DNA from 4 places in the Sphingopyxis sp. YF1 genome. Region 3 is predicted to be linked to each of the others. Evidence: predicted binding sites of a transcription regulator. Region 3 holds the regulator's gene; each other region holds the start of a gene.
The links. Region 3 encodes LexA, which represses DNA repair genes until DNA is damaged. Its sites were predicted from a motif close to GTTCCNCNCTTGTTCT; they were not measured.
Positions count from the first base shown of each region.

Region 1 (5,526 bases), 2.2 Mb from region 3:
AGCAAGGTTTGGCCGAATAGATCGGCTTGGGGAGCCTGGCGCGGCGCCCGCGCGGCGCCGGCGCGTGTCACAGCGCGAGCGCGGCTTGCGTTCGCAGCGGCTCGACGAACAGCGTGTGGCGTGGCGGCTCCGCGAATAATTCTTCGTTTGGGAGTGTTCCGTCGAGCCAGTGCATCACATTGCGCCGCTCGATGATCACGCCGTGGCGCGACTGATAGGGGATCACATCGGCGCCGGCCGGAATCGTGAGGATGCGGTAGGACAGTGGCCAGTCCGCGAGCGGCGGGTCCCAGACTGCGGCGAGATAGAAGAAATTGCCGCTATCGAGCGTCACCCGGTAGCGATGGTCGCCGGTGCCCATGCGGAACTCCGACGCCGGGATCAGGCAGCGGTGGTTCGGGAAGGCGCGGCCTTCGGCGCGAACGAAGCGATAATTGATGCCGTCGGAGAAACGCGGATCGGAACCCCACACCGCATTGACCATTTCGACTTCGGTCATATCGTCGGGATTGCGGCGGACAAGCGCCGTCACGCCGCCGCTCGGGGCCTCGGAATCAAAGGGTGCTGGCGTGGCCGTCATGATCGGAACATAATGGGAACGACAGTGAGTCGCAAGGGCCAGGGGACGACCGCGGATGTGCAATGATTACAGGCTGGAAGTCGATATCGCCTCGATCACCGAGGATTTCGAGGACCTCAAGATCAGGATCGACATGCCCGAGGGCGCGCCGAACGTCCCTGCGCGCGAAGATGTCCGCATAACCGATATGGCCCCGATCGTCCGCAGCACGGATGGGGGGGGCATGGGCGACTTGGTGAACCGGCGGTGGAGCTGGCCCGGGCCCAGCGGCAAGCCGGTCTATAATTTCCGCTCGGAAGGGCGTGATTTTACATCGCACCGCTGTCTGGTGCTCTGTGACGGCTTCTACGAATTCACCGATCCCGCCGACAAGGCGCAGAAGCGCCTCGATAAGTGGCTGTTCACAATGAAGGAGCATCGCTGGTTCTGCATGGCCGGCATCTGGCGCGAGTATGACGGCGGCGAAGCCTTCACCTTGCTCACCATGGATGCCGGTCCCGATGTCGCGCTTTACCATCATCGCCAGATCATCCCGCTTGCGCGCGACCAATGGGCGGCATGGCTCGACCCGCGCGTCCCCGCATCCGATGTCCTCAAATGGCTGCCCGAAAGGAGCCTCGAGCCGACCCAGGTCTTCGGCAAGCCGCCCGCGCAGGGCGCGTTGGCGCTGTGACCGAAGACTATGACCTCGATCGTTTCGTCGACGCACAGGCGCAGGCCTGGCCGCGCGCCCTCGACGAGATCCGGCGCGGCCGGAAGCGCTCGCACTGGATGTGGTATATATTTCCGCAGCTCGCGGGGCTTGGGCGGAGCGCGATGTCGCAGCGTTACGCCATCGTGGATGCGGACGAAGCGCGCGCCTATCTGGCGCATCCACTTCTCGGCCCCCGCTATGTCGAATGCGTAGAGGCACTGCAGGATCTGGCCGGCAGCGACCCGGTGGCCATATTCGGCGACGTCGATGCCATGAAGCTCCGCTCGTCGCTGACCCTGTTCGAAGCTGCCGGTGGCACGTCGCTGTTGGCGGCGGCGCTTCATCGCTGGTTCGGGGGGCAACGCGATGAGCGCACGATGAAGCTGCTGGCCGTCCCGGACCCCGGCTGAACATTGCTCACCAGACCGAGGGGGACGGATGGAGTTCAACAATCGCGAAATTGCGACGCTGGTCTGGAGCGGAATTCTGATCGCGGCGCTATTCTTCAATGCGCCCGTCCGGTCCGCGTTTCGCGCGATGCTGAGGGCGATGGCCCATCGTGCGATATTGATGATTTTCGCGGCGGCTACAATCTACGTCGCGGCCTGCGTGGCATTCCTGTCCTGGTGGGGCATCTGGACGTCTGACAATCTCAAATCGACGGTCGCATGGTCACTGGCGTTCGTTCCTGCGACGCTCTTCAATGTGAATCGCATCGACGACGACCGCACCTATTTTGGTCGAACAATCAGAAGCACGCTCGATTTGACCGGCTTGCTGGTCTTCATCGGGGGGCTTCAAAGTTTCAGCCTTCCGGTCGAACTGGCGATCGTTCCGATCATGACCTTTCTGGCGCTCGTCCACCATGTCAGCGAGCGCGACGCGGCGCACGCACCGACCGCGCGGTGTCTCGGAACATTCCTTCTCATCGTTGGTCTCGTTGTGCTGGGCTACAGCATTTATGCGACTGTCATCGAATGGCCGAAGTTCGACGTGCGGCAGAATGTCAGCGAACTCCTTGTCCCGATCTTGCTGTCGCTCCTCTTTCTCCCCTTCCTCTACGGTGTTTCGGTCCTCATCGTTTACGATCGGAACTTTGCGAACATCTCTTTTGCTCTGCGCGATAAGGGCTTGGCGCGCTTTGCGCGGCAGCGCGCCTTCTTTGCATTTCGAGGCGATCTCGATCTCCTCAAGCGATGGCGGCATATCATCGTGCAACGCCGGCCAACGGATCGGTTAGGCGTCGTCCAAGCGATTGCTCAGGCAAGGCGCGAGCAGGAGCGCGCCGTGCGGCGACCATATGTCGATCCCGCCGATGGTTGGTCGCCCTATGAGGCGATGGAATTTCTGGCGTCCGAAGGCTTCGCTCTACCTGCCTATCTCTGGTACTTCGACCGGTATCGCGCGAGCGCCGTTCATAAATTCGGCGACGCGCCGCTTGCGAATCACGCGACCTATTATGTGGAAGGCGACGAGGCGCGGGCTACCCTTCTCACGCTCGATCTTTGGATGTGGGGGGCGGAAAATAAGGAAAGCGACGAACAACGTTTGGCCGAACTCATAGCTCTGCTGATGCACCGCGCCGTCGGGCCGGAGGCCGTTGCAGCCTTTCGCGGTGCGCTCGACGAGAAGGAGAATGGCGTCTCGCTCGAATGGAACGGATATATCTTCCGGATCGAGAGCGACGAACCTGGTCCGTCGGGCCAATTTTCCGTGAGCTTCACGATCGCCCACCCTGCGGAGCCGGGGCTGGCTTCAGCCGACGAGACTCTTCAAGACTAGCAAACGAGTCGCCCCGACGGTCACTATTCTCCGCAGCTCTAGAACGGTGGATTTGCGGCGAGCGCGACCAGCGGACTGTCGATCTGCTACAGAGATAGGAAATGGCCCGGCACCTGTATGGGCCAGTCGCACGTGCCGATGGGAGGGATCATGGCGCTGGAACTCGATATTGCGTGGATCGGCCTTGGCGGAGTTGTCGTCGGCGGGCTGATTTCGGGGCTGACAACTTGGCTCGTTCAACTCGGCGAACGAAGGAAGTACCGGCGCGAGCGATCTTGGGACCTGCGCCGCGAGGCCTATACGGGAATCATCGGCAGCCTTGACCGGGCGCGCGCGATCCTTGCCTATATCGACAAGGGCTATGACGAGGATCCGCACGGCTTCGACGGAAGCGAACATGAACTGCGGGCCAGCAAGCAGATGATCGAGCAGATGCAGGCCGCACGCTTCGCCTATCATGCGCAGCGGCTGATTCTGTCCCAAGCTTTCATTGCGCGGTACGAAACTTATCTCGCTGACATGGACGCTGTGCAGGAAGCGAATCTCGATCCACCTGAAAAAGCGCATCAGGCAACGACCGCGATTGCCGATGCAGTTCTCGCTCTTGAAACTCTGGCCGCTACCGAAATGGGTTTTGACTTCGAATAAGCCTTCATAATCCGTGGCTTCGGCCGCGACCGGCTGAGCATCGTTTCTGCCAGCTTGACGATCATCCCGACTCAATGGAACATAAAGGGAACAATTGAGTCGATATCAGCATGACCGCACCGCCTTTTTCACAGCCCCGGCCGAGTGCCGAAGAGCTTCAAGCGCTTCGCGAGACCGTGTCGCGCGTCGAGGCAGCGCGTGGTCCGGTGCTGCCTTTTAGTGTCCGGCCGCTCGATCGTCTCCTTGCCGGCGGCGGGCTCGATGGCGCGGGCCTGCACGAGGTTGCGGCCGCCTCGGCAAGCTGGAGCGACGATGCGGCGGCGACGCTGTTTACGGCCGGGATCGCCGCGCGCTTCGCGGCGGCGCCGGGTGTGTCCACGCTCTGGGCGCTGACGCGTTTCGATCTTTACGCGCCGGGGCTCGAACAGGCCGGGCTCGGGCCGGACCGCATCCTCTACGCTGAGGGCCAGAATGACCGTGAGCTTCTCGCCATGTGCGAGGACGCGCTGCGCGATGGCTCGCTTGCCTGCGTCGTCGCCGAGGTGAAGGCCGCCGACCAGACCGCGACGCGGCGGCTGCAGCTCGCCGCGACCGAAGGCAAAACGCCGATGCTGCTCTACCGCCGCTACCGGCGCTACGGCCAATGTCCGCTCACCGACCTTTCGCTCGCTTGCACCCGCTGGCGGGTGGGCAGCCTCGCGTCGGGCCCGTTGTCGATGCCGGGCGTCGGGCGCGGGCGCTGGTCGGTCGAACTTGTCCGGCAGCGCGGCGGGCCGCCCTTTTCTCTCGAACTGGAGGCGTGCGATGACCAGGGTCGCCTCGCTCTTCCTGCCGCAACTCGCCATCGAGCGCTTGCGGCAGGCGGCGCCGATCTCGCACTCGGGCACGCGGCCTGAACCTGCGCGGCTCGCACCGCGCCTCCCCGAACCCGTCGATGACAATCCCGGCTCCTGCTCGGTGCCGCGCGGCGGCGGCTGGCGACCTGGCGCGCGCTGGGCGCAAGACGCGCGGCCTGATCGAACCGCGATCGACGCGTTGCCCGCGCATCAGCGACCGCCGATGCGCGAGCTCGGACGCCGCAGCGAGCCGGCCGCGCCGGTCTTTCGCCTCGCTCGCGTCGATGATGGAAGCCCGGCGTCCGGCGCCGCGCAGCCGGTGCCGGCACGCTGGGGCACACGGCCCACCATCCTGATTGCCCGGGCCGGCCAGCGCGATATCGTGACTGCCGCCTGCCCGCTTGCGCTCGATCTCGGCCTCGCGCCCGGCATGGCCGCGGCGCATGCGCGTGCGCTTTTCACCGATCTCGACGTGCTTGAGGCCGAGCCTGACGCTGATCGGGCCTGGCTCGACCGGCTCGCCTTGCATGCCGTGCGCCACTGGACGCCGACTGCCGCCGTGTCGGAAAGCGACGGGCTCTGGCTCGATCTCACCGGCACCACCCATCTCTTCGGCGGCGAGGAGCGCTTCGCGGCGCGGCTGATTTCCTTCATGCGGCGCGTCGGCGTCACCGCGCGCGTCGCGATCGCCGGCACGCCGGGCGCCGCACACGCGCTCGCGCGCTTCGGCGGCAGCGCGGCTCTGATCTTGCCGGAAGGACGGGAGGCGGAGGCGCTGGGCGAGTTGCCGCTGCGCGCGCTTCGTCTCGCACCCGAGGCGCTGGCCTCGGCGGCGCGCTTCGGGATTGAGCGGATCGCCGATCTTTATGCCATGCCGCGTGGCCCGCTCGCACGGCGTCTCGGGCGCGGTGCGGTCGAGCGGCTCGACCAGGCGCGCGGCTTTTTGCCCGAGCCGATCGTGCCCGTTGTGCCGTTCGAGACGCCCC
Region 1 covers NZ_CP033204.1:3,918,290-3,923,815, reverse strand. Annotated here, with positions in the region: gene EAO27_RS18950 (alpha-ketoglutarate-dependent dioxygenase AlkB) at 1-5, opposite strand, end outside; gene EAO27_RS18945 (SOS response-associated peptidase family protein) at 68-580, opposite strand; gene EAO27_RS18940 (SOS response-associated peptidase) at 636-1,253, shown strand; gene EAO27_RS18935 (DUF1810 domain-containing protein) at 1,250-1,684, shown strand; gene EAO27_RS18930 (hypothetical protein) at 1,713-3,056, shown strand; gene EAO27_RS18925 (hypothetical protein) at 3,207-3,704, shown strand; gene EAO27_RS18920 (protein ImuA) at 3,815-4,600, shown strand; gene EAO27_RS18915 (DUF6504 family protein) at 4,509-5,526, shown strand, end outside.
Region 1: a site for LexA is predicted at 3,781-3,796, ahead of EAO27_RS18920 (protein ImuA). Genes of this name have one in related genera too.

Region 2 (5,526 bases), 140 kb from region 3:
GACCGCGAGATCCGCGCGCGGTTTGGCGCCGACCGATGCGGCAGGGCTCCGTTCGGAGGGAGCCGGTGCACGCGTGATCGTCGACGAACTGGCGACGGCGCGTTGCCATGCGGGGCCGCGCGTCATCGTGCGCGCGGCGTTGCGCTCGGCGACGTGGGCGAACGGGTCGCCTTGCGCCGACCAGTTGGCGCGCCACAGGCTCTGTCCGCCGCCGAAGCTGTTTTCGCTCTCGACATGTTCGGGCGGGATTTCGCCGATGAAGCGGCTGGGGATGCTGCTCATCCACTGGCCGTAGATACGGCGGTTCGCGGCATGGTAGATGGTCGCGCGCCGGCGTGCCCGCGTGATTGCGACATAGGCGAGGCGGCGTTCCTCTTCGAGGCTGGCGGTGCCGCCTTCGTCCATCGAGCGCTGCGACGGGAAGACGCCATCTTCCCAGCCAGCGAGGAAGACATGGTCGAATTCCAGCCCCTTGGCGGCGTGGATCGTCATGATGGTGACGGTTTCGGCCTGATCGTCATTGTCGCGGTCCATGACGAGGCTGACATGCTCGAGGAAAGCCTCGAGCGAGTCATATTCCTCCATCGCGCGGACGAGCTCGGACAGGTTTTCGAGGCGGCCGGCGGCCTCGACGCTGCGGTCGGCCTGGAGCATCGCTGTATAGCCCGATTCATCGAGAATCAGCTGGGTCAGCTCGGGGTGCGAGAGCTCGTTCGCCTTCGTGCGCCAGCCGCGCATCTGCGCGACGAAATTGGCGAGCTGACGACGTGCCTGCGGGGTGAGCTCGTCGGTTTCGATGATCCGCGATGCCGCGTGGAGGAGCGGCGCCTGTTCGTGCCGCGCGAACTGGTGAATGCGCTGGATCGCCTTGTCGCCGAGCCCGCGCTTGGGGACGTTGACGATGCGTTCGAACGCGAGGTCGTCGGCGGGCGACTGGACGAGGCGCAGATAAGCGAGCGCGTCGCGAATCTCGGCGCGCTCGTAGAAGCGGAAGCCGCCGACGATGCGGTACGGCATGCCGATCGCGATGAAACGGTCTTCGAATTCGCGCGTCTGGAACTGCGCGCGGACGAGGATCGCGGCGCGGTCGAGCGAGACGTGCTGGCGCTGGAGGCTTTCGAGCTCTTCGCCGATCCGCCGCGCTTCCTCGGGGCCGTCCCACACGCCGACGACGCGCAATTTGTCGCCGGGTTCGAGGTCGGTCCAGAGCGTCTTGCCGAGGCGGCCGCTGTTCTGGGCGATCAGCGCCGATGCCGCCGCGAGGATCTGCGGGGTCGAGCGATAATTTTGTTCGAGCCGGATCACGGTCGCGCCGGGGAAATCCTTTTCGAAGCGCAAGATGTTCGCGACCTCGGCGCCGCGCCACGAATAGATCGACTGGTCGTCGTCGCCGACGCAGCAGATATTCTTGCGGGCCTGCGCGAGCAGCCGCAGCCACAGATACTGGCTGGCATTGGTGTCCTGATATTCGTCGACGAGGATATATTTGAAGCGTTGCTGGTATTGTTCCAGCACGTCGCGGTGGTTTTTGAGGATCACCAGCATGTGCAGCAGCAGGTCACCGAAATCGCAGGCGTTGAGCGTCTTCAGCCGGGCCTGATAGAGGGCGTAGAAATGCTGGCCCTTGCCGTCGGCGTAGGCCTCCTTGTCGGCGGCATCGAGATCGGGCGGGGTGAGGCCGCGGTTCTTCCACTTGTCGATCAGCCCGGCGAGCTGGCGCGCGGGCCAGCGCTTCTCGTCGAGCCCCTCGGCCTGGATCAGCTGCTTCAGGACGCGAAGCTGGTCGTCGGTGTCGAGGATGGTGAAATTGCTTTGCAGTCCGACGAGTTCGGCGTGGCGGCGCAGCATCTTGGCGCAAATGCTGTGGAAAGTGCCGAGCCAGGGCATCCCCTCGACCGCGTCGCCGATCATGCGCCCGATGCGTTCGCGCATTTCGCGCGCCGCCTTGTTGGTGAAGGTGACCGCGAGAATTTCGGACGGCCACGCGCGTCGTGTCGCCATGATATGCGCGAGCCGCGCGGTGAGCGCCGCGGTCTTGCCGGTGCCGGCACCCGCGAGCATCAGCACCGGGCCTTCGGTGGTGAGCACCGCCTGCCGTTGCGGACCGTTCAATCCTTGCAGATAGGGCGGGTCCGACGGGTCGGGGCGGGTCAGGTCGGGCATCGAGGCGGAGGTATCGTTCACGCGCGAACGATTAGGGAACAGCGCGCGACCTGTCCAGCACGCCGCGACGGAATGTCCCGAGGGGCCACCCCCCTTTGCAAAGGGGGCGGCCGTTGGGACCGGTCAGTCGACCATATCGGCGACGAGGCGCCGGAGTTCGCGGCGCGACAGTGTCGGGCGGCGACGCAGAACGGACGGGGCCGTAATTGCCCTTCCGGCCAGCGCAAGCGCGGGAAGCGCAGGAAAAATTTGTATATTCTGAAACATAGTCATCATCTTTATCTTTGAATCGGGTTTTTGATTGCAGTTTGAGTTGGCGAGAATCAACGCCGCTGGCGTTGGGCGGTGACCGGAGAATTGCCGCGCTCGCGATAGACGAGACGGCCCTTGCTGAGGTCGTAGGGGGTCATTTCGATCCGCACGGCATCGCCGACGACCGACCGGATGCGGAAACGCCGCATCCGGCCGGCGGTATAGGCGATGATGCGATGACCATTTTCGAGCACGACACCGAAACGGGCGTCGGGCAGGATTTCATCGATCACCCCGTCGAAGGTGAGAACTTCCTCCTTGGCCAAGGTCAGGCCGACTGGAGGTTCACGGCCGAGGTCTTGCCGTTGCGACCGGTTTCCAGTTCATACGAGATGCGCTGGTCCTTGTTGAGCGTCGCCATTCCGGCGCGCTCGACGGCGGTGATGTGGACGAACGCGTCGCCCGAGCCATCTTCATTCGAAATGAAGCCATAGCCCTTGTCGGTGTTGAAGAATTTGACGGTGCCGATCGGCATGGGTGTTTCCTTTCACGAAAACAGGGAATCCACCGGCAAAAGCACCGGCGGAGCTGGTAGCGAGTGAAGGGAAGTATCCGCCCCCGAAAGGGTATCAAATTTCCGTCGCAGGCGACGTTAGCCCGCCCGATATAGGGCAAGGCGAATGAAAAGTCAAGGATTCTGCCCTTTTGGGCGTGTCGACTCGCCAGATTGGGGTTGCGTGCGCCGGGCGAAGGCGTCCATGGCGCGGCGGAAGCAGCAGGGAGAGAGCGTGTGGCCGTGGACTTGGCACCCTATCGCAAGAACCGGCGCATCCTGACCGCGAGCCTGGTCGGCACTGCGGTCGAATTCTATGATTTCTACATTTACGGCACCGCCGCGGCGCTGGTGTTCGGGCCGCTCTTCTTTCCCTCGGAATCGCCGTCGGCGCAGCTGATGCTCAGCTTCATGAGCTTCGGGCTCGCTTTTTTCGCGCGTCCCGTCGGGGCGATCGTGTTCGGCCATTATGGCGACCGCATCGGGCGCAAGTCGACGCTCGTCGCATCGTTGATGCTGATGGGTATCTCGACGCTGCTGATCGCCTTTCTGCCGACCTATGCGATGGTCGGCTGGGTGGCGCCGCTGCTCCTCTGCCTGCTGCGCTTCGGCCAAGGGTTCGGGCTTGGCGGCGAATGGGGCGGGGCCGCGCTGCTGGCGGTTGAAAATGCCCCCCCGGGCTGGCGCGCGCGCTTCGGTATGGTGCCGCAACTCGGCGCGCCGGTGGGCTTCATCGCTGCGAACGGACTGTTTCTTCTGCTTGGCCTTGGGCTCAGCGACGCCGAATTTGCGGCGTGGGGCTGGCGTATTCCCTTCCTCTTCTCGGCGGTGCTCGTCGGACTGGGGCTGTGGGTGCGCCTCAAGATCGGCGAGACGCCTGATTTCGCGGCGGCGCTGGAGGCGGACAAGCCGGTGAGCGTGCCGATCGGCGTCCTGCTGAAGCGTCACCTGTTGCCGACGCTGGCAGGGACCTTCGCCGTCGTCGCCTGTTTTGCGATCTTCTATCTCGCGACGAGTTTTGCGCTCGCGCACGGGACGGCGATACTCGGTTATCCCAAGGAGCAGTTCCTGCTGATCCAGCTCGGCGCGATCCTGTTCATGGCGGCGGGGATCGTCTTCGCCGGTTACTGGAGCGATGCCGCGAGCGCGCAGAAGGTGCTCGCGTGGGGGTGCGGGGCCACGATCCTCGTGGGTTTCCTGTTCGGGCCGGCGCTCGCGTCGGCGAGCTGGCCCCTCATCTTCGCGGGACTCGCGATCTCGCTGTTCGTCATGGGGCTTGTCTACGGCCCGCTCGGCGCGTGGCTGACCGGACTGTTTCCGGTCGAGCTGCGTTACACCGGGGCGTCGGTGACCTTCAACGCCGGGGGCATATTGGGCGGTGCCGCGGCGCCGATCATCGCGCAGGCGCTGGGCGACTGGCGCGGGACCGGCGCGGTCGGGCTCTATCTGGCGCTGGCCGGGGTTGTCAGTTTTGCCGGACTGCTGATGGTGCGCGCGCGCGGCCCGGCGCTCGCCGACAACTGATCAGGAGAGCCGGAGCAAAGTCAGCTTGGCCTTGCCGACCTTGCGTTGCGCGTCGATTTCGAACCCCGCGACGTCGACGCTCTCCTTTTCGGCGGTCTCGATCGATATCCAGCTTTCGGTACCGATCCAGCCGAGGCGATTGAGCTTGTCGAGCGCGACGCTGCCCGCGCCGGTCGTATAGGGCGCGTCGAACATCAGCAGGTCAAAGCTGCGCTTTGCCGGGCCAAGCGCGAGGACGGAGCCCGCGCGGACATCGGCGCGCGGCGCGGCGCCGAGCACGGACAGATTCGTCCTGAGCGCGTCGAGCGCGTCGCGATCCTGTTCGGCAAAGAGGCAATGCGCGGCGCCACGCGACAGCGCTTCGATGCCGAGCGCGCCCGAACCCGCGAAAAGATCGGCGACTTGGAGTCCCTCAAAGCTGCCGAGGCGGCTCGCCAGCATCGAGAAGAGCGTTTCGCGCGTGCGGTCGGCGGTCGGGCGGGTCGCGTCGTTTCTGGGCGCGAGCAACTTTCGGCCGCGCCATTCGCCTGAAATCACCCTCATTTGTCGAGGCGCCGCCGGAACTGGAACAACGCATCGCGCGGGACGATTTCGACCTGACCCACGTCGAGGTCGGCGATCGTAAATTCGCCGTAGCGGGTGCGGATGAGGCGACTGACCTGGAGTCCGAGATGTTCGAGAACGCGGCGGACTTCGCGATTCTTGCCTTCGGTCAGCGTCATCTCGATCCACTGGTTGCGCCCGGTGCGGCGTTCGAGATTGGCGTCGATCTTGCCATAGCGGACGCCGTCGATCTCGATTCCCTCGACGAGATCCTCGAGCTGGGTCTGGCTGATGTCGCCGAAAGCGCGCGCGCGATAGGTCCGCTCGACCCCGCTTGCGGGGAGTTCGAGCTGTCGCTTGAATTCGCCGTCGTTGGTGAGCAGCAGCAGCCCTTCGGTATTATAGTCGAGGCGGCCGACGGGCATCAGCCGCGGGAGCCCTTTGGGCAGCAGGTCGTAGATCGTCTTGCGCCCCTTCGGATCGCGCGCCGC
Region 2 covers NZ_CP033204.1:1,885,193-1,890,718, reverse strand. Annotated here, with positions in the region: gene EAO27_RS09170 (UvrD-helicase domain-containing protein) at 1-2,163, opposite strand, end outside; gene infA (translation initiation factor IF-1) at 2,487-2,741, opposite strand; gene EAO27_RS09160 (cold-shock protein) at 2,744-2,950, opposite strand; gene EAO27_RS09155 (MFS transporter) at 3,206-4,492, shown strand; gene rsmD (16S rRNA (guanine(966)-N(2))-methyltransferase RsmD) at 4,493-5,035, opposite strand; gene EAO27_RS09145 (pseudouridine synthase) at 5,032-5,526, opposite strand, start outside.
Region 2: a site for LexA is predicted at 2,188-2,203, ahead of EAO27_RS09170 (UvrD-helicase domain-containing protein). Genes of this name have one in related genera too.

Region 3 (5,526 bases):
AGGGAGGCCGGGGCGGGGTTCGGGGGTGCCCCTAGCATGGCGACAAGGCCGCTTCAAACGCCCATTGCGACCGGCATCGCCGCGGCGCTGCGGCGGTGCGCCGACTGGCTCGAAACCCGGCTCGATGCCGAGCGCGAACGGATCGCGCTCTGGTTGCCCGTCGCGCTGGGCGCGGGGATCGCGGCGTGGTTCGCGCTGCCGACCGCATGGCACTGGACCGGCGCGCTGTTCCTCCTCGGCGCGGGCATGCTCGCCGGGTGGCTGCTCGGCTGGCGGCGGCGGCTGGGCCGTACGGTCGCGATCGGTTGCGCGGTCGCCGCGACGGGGTTGCTGCTGATCTGGGTACGCGCGCTGTGGGTCGCCGCGCCGGTGCTTGTCCAGCCGCTGACCACCGAATTTTCGGCGCGCGTCGAGCGCGTCGAGGCGTTGCCGGCGCGCGAGCAGGTGCGGCTGATCGCCCTGCCGCTGGCGCGCACCGACCTGCCGCCGCGGCTGCGCCTTACCGCGACCATAGGGCAAGCGGGCGATGTGGCGCCGGGCGAACGGGTCGGGCTGCGCGCACGGCTGATGCCACCGCCGACCGCCAGCCTGCCGGGGGGCTATGATTTTGCCCAGCGGGCGTGGTTCGACCGGCTCGGCGCGGTCGGCACCGTGCTCGGTACGATCGGCCGTGCGCCGGAGGCGGGGCGCGGGGCGCCGCCGCTGCGCGCGCGACTGACCGGGCATATCCACGGCCGCGTCGACGGGTCGGCGGGGGGCATCGCGGCGGCGCTCGTCACCGGCGACCGCGGCGCGATCGACCCCGCCGACGAGGAAGCGATGCGGCGCAGCGGGCTCGCGCACCTCCTGTCGATCAGCGGGCTGCACGTCACCGCGGTGGTCGGTTTCGCGATGCTGCTCGCGATGCGGCTGCTCGCGTTCAGCCGCTGGCTCGCGCTCAGGGGGCTCGTACTGCCGCTCGCTGCCGCGTTCGCCGCGCTGGCGGGCGGCGGCTATACGCTGCTCGCGGGTGGCGAGGTGCCGACGCTGCGCTCGTTCATCGCGGCGCTGCTCGTGCTCGTCGCCTTTCTGCTCGGGCGCGAGGCGCTGACGCTGCGGCTCGTCGCGGCGGGGGCGCTGCTCGTGCTCGTCTGGCGCCCCGAGGCGCTCGCAGGGCCGAGCTTCCAGCTGAGCTTCGCCGCGGTCACCGCGATCATCGCGCTGCACCAGGCGCGCGCGATGCGCGGCTTTCTGATGCGGCGCGACGAGCCCTGGCCCCTCCGGCTGGCGCGCGCGATCGCAGGGCTGCTGATCACCGGACTCGTGGTCGAGGTGGCGCTGGCGCCGATCGCGCTCTTCCATTTCCACAAGGCCGGGCTCTACGGCGCGCTGGCCAATGTCGTCGCAATCCCGCTGACGACCTTTGTGATCATGCCCGCGGAGGCGCTCGGCCTGATCTTCGATGCTGTCGGGCTGGGGGCGCCCTTCTGGTGGGTCGCCGAACAGGCGCTGCACGGCCTGATCGCGCTCGCGCACCGCGTCGCGGACGCCCCGGGCGCAGTCGCGACGCTGCCGCGGTTTCCCGCGTGGGGTTTCGCGCTTGCGGTGTTCGGCGGACTATGGATGCTGCTCTGGCAGACGCGCTGGCGCCGGGCGGGGCTCGTGCCGCTGATCGCGGGGATGGCGGTGCTGCTCGTCCAGCCGCGTCCCGACCTGCTGGTCACCGGCGACGGACGTCATATCGCCGCGGCGCTCCCCGACGGCAGCTACGCCCTGCTGCGCGACCGCGCCGGCGACTATGCGCGCGATGCGCTGGCCGAGGCGGCGGGGATCGACGCGCCGCTCGTCGCGCTGGCCGATCTCGACCATGTCGCGTGCAACCGCGATTTCTGCCGCTGGACACAGCGCGGGCGGATCATCCTTGCCGCGCGCGGACGCGACCGCATCGAGGGAGCCGACATGGCCGCGGCCTGCGCCGCCGCCGACGTGGTGATCAGCGAGCGCTGGCTGCCGCGCGAATGCGCCGGCCGCTGGCTGACGATCGATCGCGACACACTGCCGCAGACCGGCGGGCTGGCGCTCTACCTGGGCCAGCGCCCGCGCGCCGTCGGCGCACTGGACCCGGGCGACGCGCATCCGTGGCGGCGCCCGCCGCAGGTCAGTGGTAACGACGAAGCAGTCCCGACAGCCGCCCTTGGACGATGACGCGTTCGGCTTCGTAGCGCTGCGGTTCATAGGCACTGTTCGCCGGGTCGAGCCGGATCATCCGACCTTCGCGACGGAAATATTTGAGTGTCGCATCCTGCCCGTCGACGAGCGCGACGACGATGTCGCCCTCGCGCGCGGTGCTCGCTTTCTGGATCAGGGCATAGTCGCCGTCGAAAATCCCCGCCTCGACCATCGAATCGCCCGACACTTCGAGCGCATAATGCTCACCCGAACCGAGCAGTGCCGCGGGCACCGCGAGATTATTGTGATCCTCGAACGCCTCGATCGGCACACCCGCGGCGATCTTGCCGTGCAGCGGCACCTCGATCACGTCGTTCGCGGCGATCGGTTTGAGCTGCGGGGCGGGCTTGCGCAGTGGCACGACATTGTCGCTATCGTTGCGCACGGCGGCATGGGCGGTCTTGCCACCCTCGGGCAGCTTGACCACTTCGAGCGCGCGCGCGCGGTTGGGGAGGCGGCGAAGGAAGCCGCGTTCTTCCAAGGCACTGATAAGACGATGGATTCCCGATTTGGATTTGAGGCCGAGGGCTTCCTTCATCTCCTCGAACGACGGCGAAATGCCGCTCGCGTCGAGCTTTTGCTGGATGAAGTGAAGCAGTTCATGCTGCTTGGCGGTCAACATCGGGCGTTCTCCATGATGCCGGCATCGGACATAAGGGGAACGATAGTGGAACAGAGCGGAACTTGTCAAGCGATGTCGATGTAGGCCGCGAGATCACCCGCGGCGCGCGGCGCGGCACCGATTTCGCGAAGAACCAGCGCGGTGGCAGCGACGAGCGGCCGCGTCTGCCCGCTGTCCTGGCTGTCCAGAAGCTCGAGCATCCCGCCGGCGAGGCGGGCGCGCAGATAGTCGCGCCGCCCGCCGCCCGGACCTAGCGCGGCGGCGAGCGGCGCGTGGCGGATGACCGGCAGCGGGTCGCGCGCGCCCGCGAGGTGGCGGACGAGCGGGAGCAGGAACAGCGTCGCCGTAACGAAAGCCGACGAGGGATTGCCCGGAAGCCCGAGCAGCAGGGCGTCGCCGATCGTGCCCGCGATCAGCGGTTTGCCCGGACGCATCGCGATCTTCCAGAAGTCGAGCCGTCCCCCGGCGTCGTCGAGCGCGCCGCGGACATGGTCGTGATCGCCGACCGACGCACCGCCGACGGTGACGATGACGTCATGATGGCGCGCCAGATCCCCCAGAACCCGGGCCATGACGCGGCGATCGTCGCCGACGTGGAGCGGCGGCGTGACCACGGCGGGCGCGCCGGCGAGCATCGCGGCGAGCATCGCGCCGTTGCTGTCGGGGATCTGCCCGGGGGCGAGGGGACGCCCCGGCGGCACGAGTTCGTCGCCGGTGGTGAGGATCGCGACGCGCGGGCAGGTCCCCACCGCGATCTGCGCCGCGCCGCCCATGATCGCCGCGGCGATCGCGCCGGGGGTAATGCGCGTGCCGGCGGACAGGAGCGGCGTGCCCGCGGCGAAATCACCCGCGCGGCCGCGAACATGCTGGCCGCGGGTGGCGGGGCCGTCGCAGGTCAGCCTCAATGTCGCGCCGTCGGCGGCGACATCCTCTTGGATCACCACGGTATCGGCGCCGTCGGGGAGCAGGGCGCCGGTGAAGATGCGCATCGCCGCGCCCGGAGCGAGCGGTTGATGCGGCACCGCGCCTGCGGGAATCTCACCCGCAATCGCCCATGGGCCGGGCAGGTCGTCGAAGCGGATCGCATAGCCGTCCATCGCCGACAGCGCCGCGGCGGGCTGGTCGCGCCCTGCCGCGATATCGCCTGAAAGATAGCGGCCAAACGCTTTGGAACAATCGACATTTTCTGGTAGCAGTGGGGGGCGGAGCGCGAGCAGCCGCGTCTGCGCCTCTTCGACCGGCAGCCATGCGCTCATGCGGCGCGCCAGTCGCCCGAACGCCCGCCGCTCTTTTCGAGCAGGCGAAGTCCCTCGATCACCATCGCGCGGTCGAGCGCCTTCGCCATGTCATAGAGCGTGAGCAGCGTGACCGAGGCGGCGGTGAGCGCTTCCATCTCGACCCCCGTCGGGCCCGTGGTCGCGGCGGTCGCGGTGACGCCGATCCCGTCGTCGAGCCAGGTAAAATCGATTCCGACCTTGCTGAGCGCGAGCGGGTGGCACAGCGGGACAAGGTCGGACGTGCGCTTTGCGGCCATGATCCCGGCGATGCGCGCGGTCGACAGCACATCGCCCTTGGGGGCGTTGCCGGCCCGGATCGCATCGAGCGCCTCGGCCGACATGGTGATGCGCCCCGCCGCGACGGCGCGGCGCGCGGTCGCGGGCTTGGCGCCGACATCGACCATATGCGCAGCGCCGGTGTCGTCGAGATGAGTCGGGGTCTTTGCCATCGTCCGCCAGCGAAGCAAGGCGGGATGCGAAAGGCAAGGGCGATCGGTGCGGCATCACCGAAAACGGTCTCATCATCGTCCTCTCCCGCCCCGTGTCGGTGGGAGGAGCGAGGCTGGCTCTGCGACGCATGGTGGTTCACCGCGGTTCACCACCTTGATCGGCGGCTTGCGGCCGGTTGCGGGCGTTGGATGATGTGCACCCCGGCGAAAGCCGGGGCCCAGAATGCCGGCACGAACCCGGCGTTTTTTCTGCAATGAACCCCGGCTTTCGCCGGGGTTCACGGAGGGCTGGATTCGGTCATTTCCGGTCATTCGATCTGGATTGGCATGAATGACCGCTTTCGACCGGTTGCGGACATCGGTGATCCTCCCTGTGGCCGCAGGCCATGGGGAGGTGGCAGCGCGCCGCGCTGACGGAGGGGCGAAGGACGCAGCGTTGCGGCCCCTCCACCACCGCCTGCGGCAGCGGTCCCCCTCCCCATCGCTACGCGACACGGAAGATTGGCAGAAAGCGACCGATTGCTGACGCCTAAGGATTGATCTGATTCCCCCTCCCGCAGGCGGGAGGGGTAGCGAGACTTGGAAACTTGTTTCCTAGTCGCAGCGGGGTGGGCATCGCACCGTTGCTGGCCCACCCCCGGCCCCTCCCGCCTGCGGGAGGGGAGAAGAATGGCCGCTTTCCACCCCATTCCGGTCTTTCGCAAATAGCATGGCGGGCGATGACCCGAAGCGAGCGATTGCGCGTTCGATGGGAGGCCGACGTGGCGTCCGGTCGACCCGGGGTGATACCGGATTTGCACGCGTAACACGCCCGGAACCCATCTCGCCGAAGCCGTTTTCGCGGCGAACTGTGTTCATCGCGCACTTTGTGTGTTCTCTATGCAACAGGATTGTCGTAGCAAGGCAACAATGGCGACCAGCGTTCCCTTGGCAAGCGACGGCGAATCCGGTCAACCGGCCCCGCGCGCGA
Region 3 covers NZ_CP033204.1:1,749,629-1,755,154, reverse strand. Annotated here, with positions in the region: gene EAO27_RS08505 (ComEC/Rec2 family competence protein) at 37-2,184, shown strand; gene lexA (transcriptional repressor LexA) at 2,138-2,830, opposite strand; gene EAO27_RS08495 (molybdopterin molybdotransferase MoeA) at 2,896-4,086, opposite strand; gene moaC (cyclic pyranopterin monophosphate synthase MoaC) at 4,083-4,556, opposite strand; gene EAO27_RS08485 (ATP-binding protein) at 5,466-5,526, shown strand, end outside.

Region 4 (5,526 bases), 1.1 Mb from region 3:
CATGCTTTTGTAAGGAGCTGAATCATGGCACAGCGGCCCGGGGGCAGGATGGTGGCGGTATGACGCCAGCGGCAGACAAGGGGCGGCAATTGGCGGACGGCGGGGATCGCGACGAGGCGCAGCACGAAAAGCGGCGCCTGCGCACGTTGCGCGAATATCGGATCATGGACACGGCGCCCGAACCGGCGTTCGACCGGGTGACGAAGCTGGTCGCCGACCTGTTCGAGGTGCCGATCGCGCTGGTGTCGCTGGTCGAAGAGGACCGGCAATGGTTCAAGTCGGCGGTCGGCCTCGACGCCGGCGAGACGCCGCGCGACGTCAGCTTCTGTCACCATGCGGTGATCGACGATGCGCCGCTGGTCGTGACCGACGCGCGCGCCGATCCGCGGTTCCGCGACAATCCGCTCGTCACCGGCGCGCCGCATATCCGCTTTTACGCCGGCATGCCGCTGCGCGCCTATAATGGCGACGTGCTGGGGACGCTGTGTATCATCGACGACAAGCCGCGCCCGGCGCCGGCGCCCAAGGACCTCGACCGGCTCGCCGATTTCGCCGCGATCCTCATGGCCGAGGCCGAATTGCGCCGCACCGCGATCGACCGCGACGAGGCGCAGCGCACGCTCGAGCGCGCGCTCGACTTTTCGAGCATCGCGACCTGGCGCTACGATGCGCAGGCGGGCGAGGTGCGCTGGAGCGGGGCGGTCGCCCAATTGTGGGGCACGGATTATGCGACCGCGCTCGGCACGATCGAGGGCGTGTTCGAACGCCTGCATCCCGACGATCGCGATCGCGTGCGCGCGGTGCTCGGCGAATCGGTCGCGACGGGCGAGCCCTATGTCACCGAATATCGGATCGTCCATCCCGAGACGGGGGTGCGCTGGCTCGCCGCGCACGCCGACTGGGACGTGCGGTCGAACGACGCCGTGCTGACGGGGATCAGCCGCGACATCACCGAACAGAAGCAGCGGCAGGACAATGCCACCATCCTGCTGCGCGAACTGCACCACCGGATGCGCAACCTGTTCGCGACGGTCGGCGCGATCATCTCGCTCACGCGGCACGCCGCGACCGGGGTCGACGATTATGTCGAACGGATCAGCAGCCGCCTCGACGCGCTCAACCGTGCGCAGAATGTGCTGCTCGGGGCCAATTTCCTGACCGGGTCGATGCACGCGCTGATGCGCGAGGTCGAGGCGGCCTTTCCGCGCATCCGCTGGTCGGGCCCCGACCTCGAACTCCCCGAAAATGCGCTCGTCGCGATGGCGCTGCTGTTCAACGAACTGGCGACCAACGCGGTCAAGCATGGCGCGCTGGCGACCGAAAACGGCCGCGTCGACGTCGACTGGACGCAGGACGGCGCGGGCGACGAACGCCGGTTCCGCCTGACCTGGGCCGAGAGCGGGGGCGGCGGCGCGGTCGCCGCGCCCGAACGCACCAGCTTCGGCACCCTGTTGATGGAGCGCAGCGTGCGCAACAATCTGGGCGGGACGATCGAACGGCAATGGGAGCCGGGCGGGCTGGTGTGCACGATCACGCTGCCCGCGCGCTGGCGCGAAACCTGATCGGGGCGGAGGACCCATGACGCTCGAAGCGCTGGTTGCGCGCCTGTCCTATTACAGCGATCTCGGCGACGGGGATCGCGCGCAGCTGCTCGCGCTCGGCGGCAAGGTCCGCCCCTTCGCGGCGAACAGCGAAATCATCAGCGCGGGCGAACCGATGGACGCGGTGCTGGTGATGCGCGAAGGCTGGGCGGCGCGTTTCAAGGAACTCGAGGACGGGCGGCGCCAGATCCTCAACATCCTGCTGCCCGGCGACATCTTCGATCTGCAGGTGCTCGTCGCGGCCGAGGCCGACCATGGCGTGGTGACGGTGACTTCGGGGTCGCTCTACGCGATTGCGCCGCACGCGGTACGCGACCTGCTCGCGGGATCGGGCGCGCTGACGACGGCCTTCTGGTGGACGCAGGTGCAGGAAGAGGCGTTCCTGCGCGAACAGATCGTCCGCAACGGGCGCCAGACCGCGCAGGAACGGATCGGCCATTTGCTGCTCGAACTCCATCGCCGCGCGCAGATCGTCAATCTGGCGGGCGAGGATGTGCTGCGCCTGCCGATGACCCAGACGCAGATCGCCGACACGCTGGGGCTGACCCCGATCCACACGAACCGGGTTTTGCGGCGGCTGGTGCGCGAGGGCTATATCGAGACGAACCGCCAGTGGATCCGCTTCCTCGACGCCGACGCGCTGGCGGCGATGTGCGGGTTCGATCCAAGCTATTTCCACCTCGACGCGTTTCGCATGCGGTTGGGGTAGGGTACGAAAACCACCGTCATTGCGAGCGAAGCGAAGCAATCGAGGGCGGTTCACACCCATCCTGGATTGCCGCGTCGCCTTCGGCTCCTCGCAAGGACGGGGTTGAAGCTAACCCAAGTTTGTTCTTTTTTTGTTCCATATGCTATGCCGATCGGCATGAGCAGCAAGACGATTCTCCAGAAGCTCGCGGTGCTCGCTGATGCCGCCAAATATGACGCCTCCTGCGCCTCGTCGGGCACGGTGAAGCGCGACTCGGTCGCCTCCAAGGGCATCGGGTCGACCGAGGGCATGGGCATCTGTCACAGCTATGCGCCCGACGGCCGCTGCATCTCGCTGCTGAAGATCCTGCTCACCAATTTCTGCGTCTATGACTGCCGTTTCTGCATCAATCGTGCGTCGAGCAATGTCGAACGCGCGCGCTTTTCGCCGCAGGAAGTCGTCACGCTGACGCTCGATTTCTACAAGCGCAACTATATCGAGGGGCTGTTCCTTTCGTCGGGCATCATCCGGTCCGAGGATTATACGATGGAGCAACTCGTCGAGGTGGCACGCATCCTGCGCGAGGAGCATCGTTTCCAGGGCTATATCCATTTGAAGACGATCGCGGGCGCCGACCCGGCGCTGGTCGCGCTCGCGGGGCTCTATGCCGATCGGCTGTCGACCAATGTCGAGCTGCCGACCGAGGCCGGGCTCGAAAGCTTCGCGCCCGAAAAGAAACCCGCGACGATCCGCAAGACGATGGCGTCGGTGCGCGTCGGCGCCGAGGATGCGCTCGAGGCGGCGAAGAGCCGGCTGATCGGCAAGGCGAAGCCGCCGCGCTTCGCGCCCGCGGGGCAATCGACCCAGATGATCGTCGGCGCCGATGCCGCGCGCGACGACGATATCCTCGCCGCGGCGGACAATCTCTATTCGGGCTATCACCTCCGCCGCGTCTATTATTCGGCGTACAGCCCGATCCCCGACGCGAGCAGCGCGCTGCCGCCGGTGCGCCCGCCGCTGATGCGCGAGCACCGGCTGTATCAGGCCGACTGGCTGCTGCGCTTCTATGGCTTTGGGCGCAGCGAGATCATGGAGGGCGCGCGTGGGGGCATGCTCGACCTCGCGATCGATCCCAAGCTCGCCTGGGCGCTGACGCGGCGCGAGATATTCCCCGTCGATGTCAATCGCGCGCCGCGCGAGCTGCTGCTCCGCGTGCCGGGGCTGGGGACGCGCGCGGTCGACCGGATCGTCGCGGTGCGGCGCACCGGCAAGCTGCGGCTGGGCGATCTCGCCAAGCTCACCGCGTCGGTGAAGAAGATCCTGCCCTTCATCGTCACCCCCGACTGGCGGCCGGGCAAGCTCACCGACAGCGCCGACTTGCGCGCGCGTTTCGCGCCGCCGGCCGAACAACTGGCGTTGGCCCTATGAGGCTCGTTCCGTGAGGGAGGTGGTGCTGGAGCGGCCCGGCGATTTCGCCGAATGGCGCGGCGTCGCGCGCGCGCTGCTCGCGGGCGGCGTGGCGCCCGAGGATGTGAGCTGGCGCGGTGCGGAAGACGGCGCGTCGCTGTTCGGCGACGAGGCGCCGCCCGCATCGGCGGGCGCGGTGAAGCTGCCGCGCGAATTGCTCGCGATGGCCGACCGGGTGATCTGTCATCGCGGCGCCGAGGTGCCGGCGCGGCTCTACCGCCTCGTCTGGCGCGCGGCGCGCGAGCGGCAGTTGCTCGCGCGGACGACCGACCCCGATGTCGACTGGCTGCGCAGGACCGACAAGGCAATCCGCCGCGACATCCACAAGATGCACGCCTTCGTGCGCTTTCGCCGCCTCGGCGAGGGCGAGGAACGCGAGCGCTTCGCGGCGTGGTTCGAGCCTGATCACCGCATATTGCGGCTGACTGCGCCCTTCTTCCAGCGGCGCTTCTACGGGATGGACTGGGCGATCCTGACCCCCGACGCACGCGCGATCTGGCAGGACGAGCTGCTGACCCTTGGCCCTGGCGGCACGCGCGACGAGGTGCCCGACGGCGACGTCGTCGAGGATCAGTGGCGCACCTATTATGGCGCGATCTTCAACCCCGCGCGGGTCAAGATCGAGGCGATGCGCGCCGAGATGCCGAAGAAATACTGGCACAACCTGCCCGAGGCGCAGGATATCGCGCCGTTGCTCGCGGGCGCCGGTGCACGAGTGGAACGGATGCGCGCGGCCGCCGTTTCGGCTGCGAACCCCCGGACCGACAAATGGCGAACGCGCGTGCCCGAAGAGCTTGCCCCGATCGACGATGTGAAGACGCTGGGCGCGCTGGCGAAGGCGATCGATCGCTGCACGCGCTGCCCGCTCTATTGCAACGCGACGCAGGCGGTCGCGGGCGAGGGGCCGACGAAAGCGCGGATCATGCTCGTCGGCGAGCAGCCGGGCGACCAGGAGGATCTGCAGGGACGGCCGTTCGTCGGGCCGGCGGGGCAGGTGCTGGACGCGGCGCTCGACGAGGCGGGGCTCGACCGGCGGCGGCTCTTCCTCACCAATGCGGTCAAGCATTTCAAGTTCGAGCCGCGCGGCAAGCGCCGGCTCCACCAGAACCCGACCACAGGCGAGATCGACATCTGCCGCTGGTGGCTCGACAAGGAGCGCGCGCTGGTGCAGCCCGAGCTGATCGTCACGCTCGGCGCCAGCGCGCTGCGCGGCGTGACGGGCAAGAGCGCCAGCATCAAGTCGATGCGCGGCGCGGTGCACGAACTGGAAGGGGGGAGCAAATTGATCGCGACGATCCATCCATCCTTCCTGCTCCGCCTGCCTGACCGTGAGCGCGCCGCCGAGGAGCGCAAGGCGTTTGTTGCCGACCTGATCCGCGCGCGGAAACTCGCCGCCTGATGGCGAAGGCGAAGACCTGGATCGAGCCGCATCCGCACGGCATCCATGTGAAGCCCGCCGATGTGTGGATCGATCCCTCGCGCCCGGTCGAACGCGCCGCCGTCACCCACGGCCACGCCGACCATGCGCGCAGCGGGCATGGCGCGGTCTTCGCGACCCCCGAGACGCTCGCGATCATGGCGCTGCGCTACGGCGTCGATGCCGAGGCGAGCCACAATGCCGCCTTTGCCTATGGCGAGGGTTTCGAGCGCGGCGGGGTGCGTTTCAGCTTTCATCCCGCCGGACATGTGCTCGGCAGCGCGCAGATATTGATGGAATATGCGGGCGAGCGGATCGTCGTCACCGGCGACTACAAACGCCGCGCCGACCCG
Region 4 covers NZ_CP033204.1:2,836,037-2,841,562, reverse strand. Annotated here, with positions in the region: gene EAO27_RS13845 (GAF domain-containing protein) at 60-1,562, shown strand; gene EAO27_RS13840 (Crp/Fnr family transcriptional regulator) at 1,579-2,310, shown strand; gene EAO27_RS13835 (putative DNA modification/repair radical SAM protein) at 2,467-3,717, shown strand; gene EAO27_RS13830 (UdgX family uracil-DNA binding protein) at 3,740-5,155, shown strand; gene EAO27_RS13825 (ligase-associated DNA damage response exonuclease) at 5,155-5,526, shown strand, end outside.
Region 4: a site for LexA is predicted at 2,432-2,447, ahead of EAO27_RS13835 (putative DNA modification/repair radical SAM protein). Genes of this name have one in related genera too.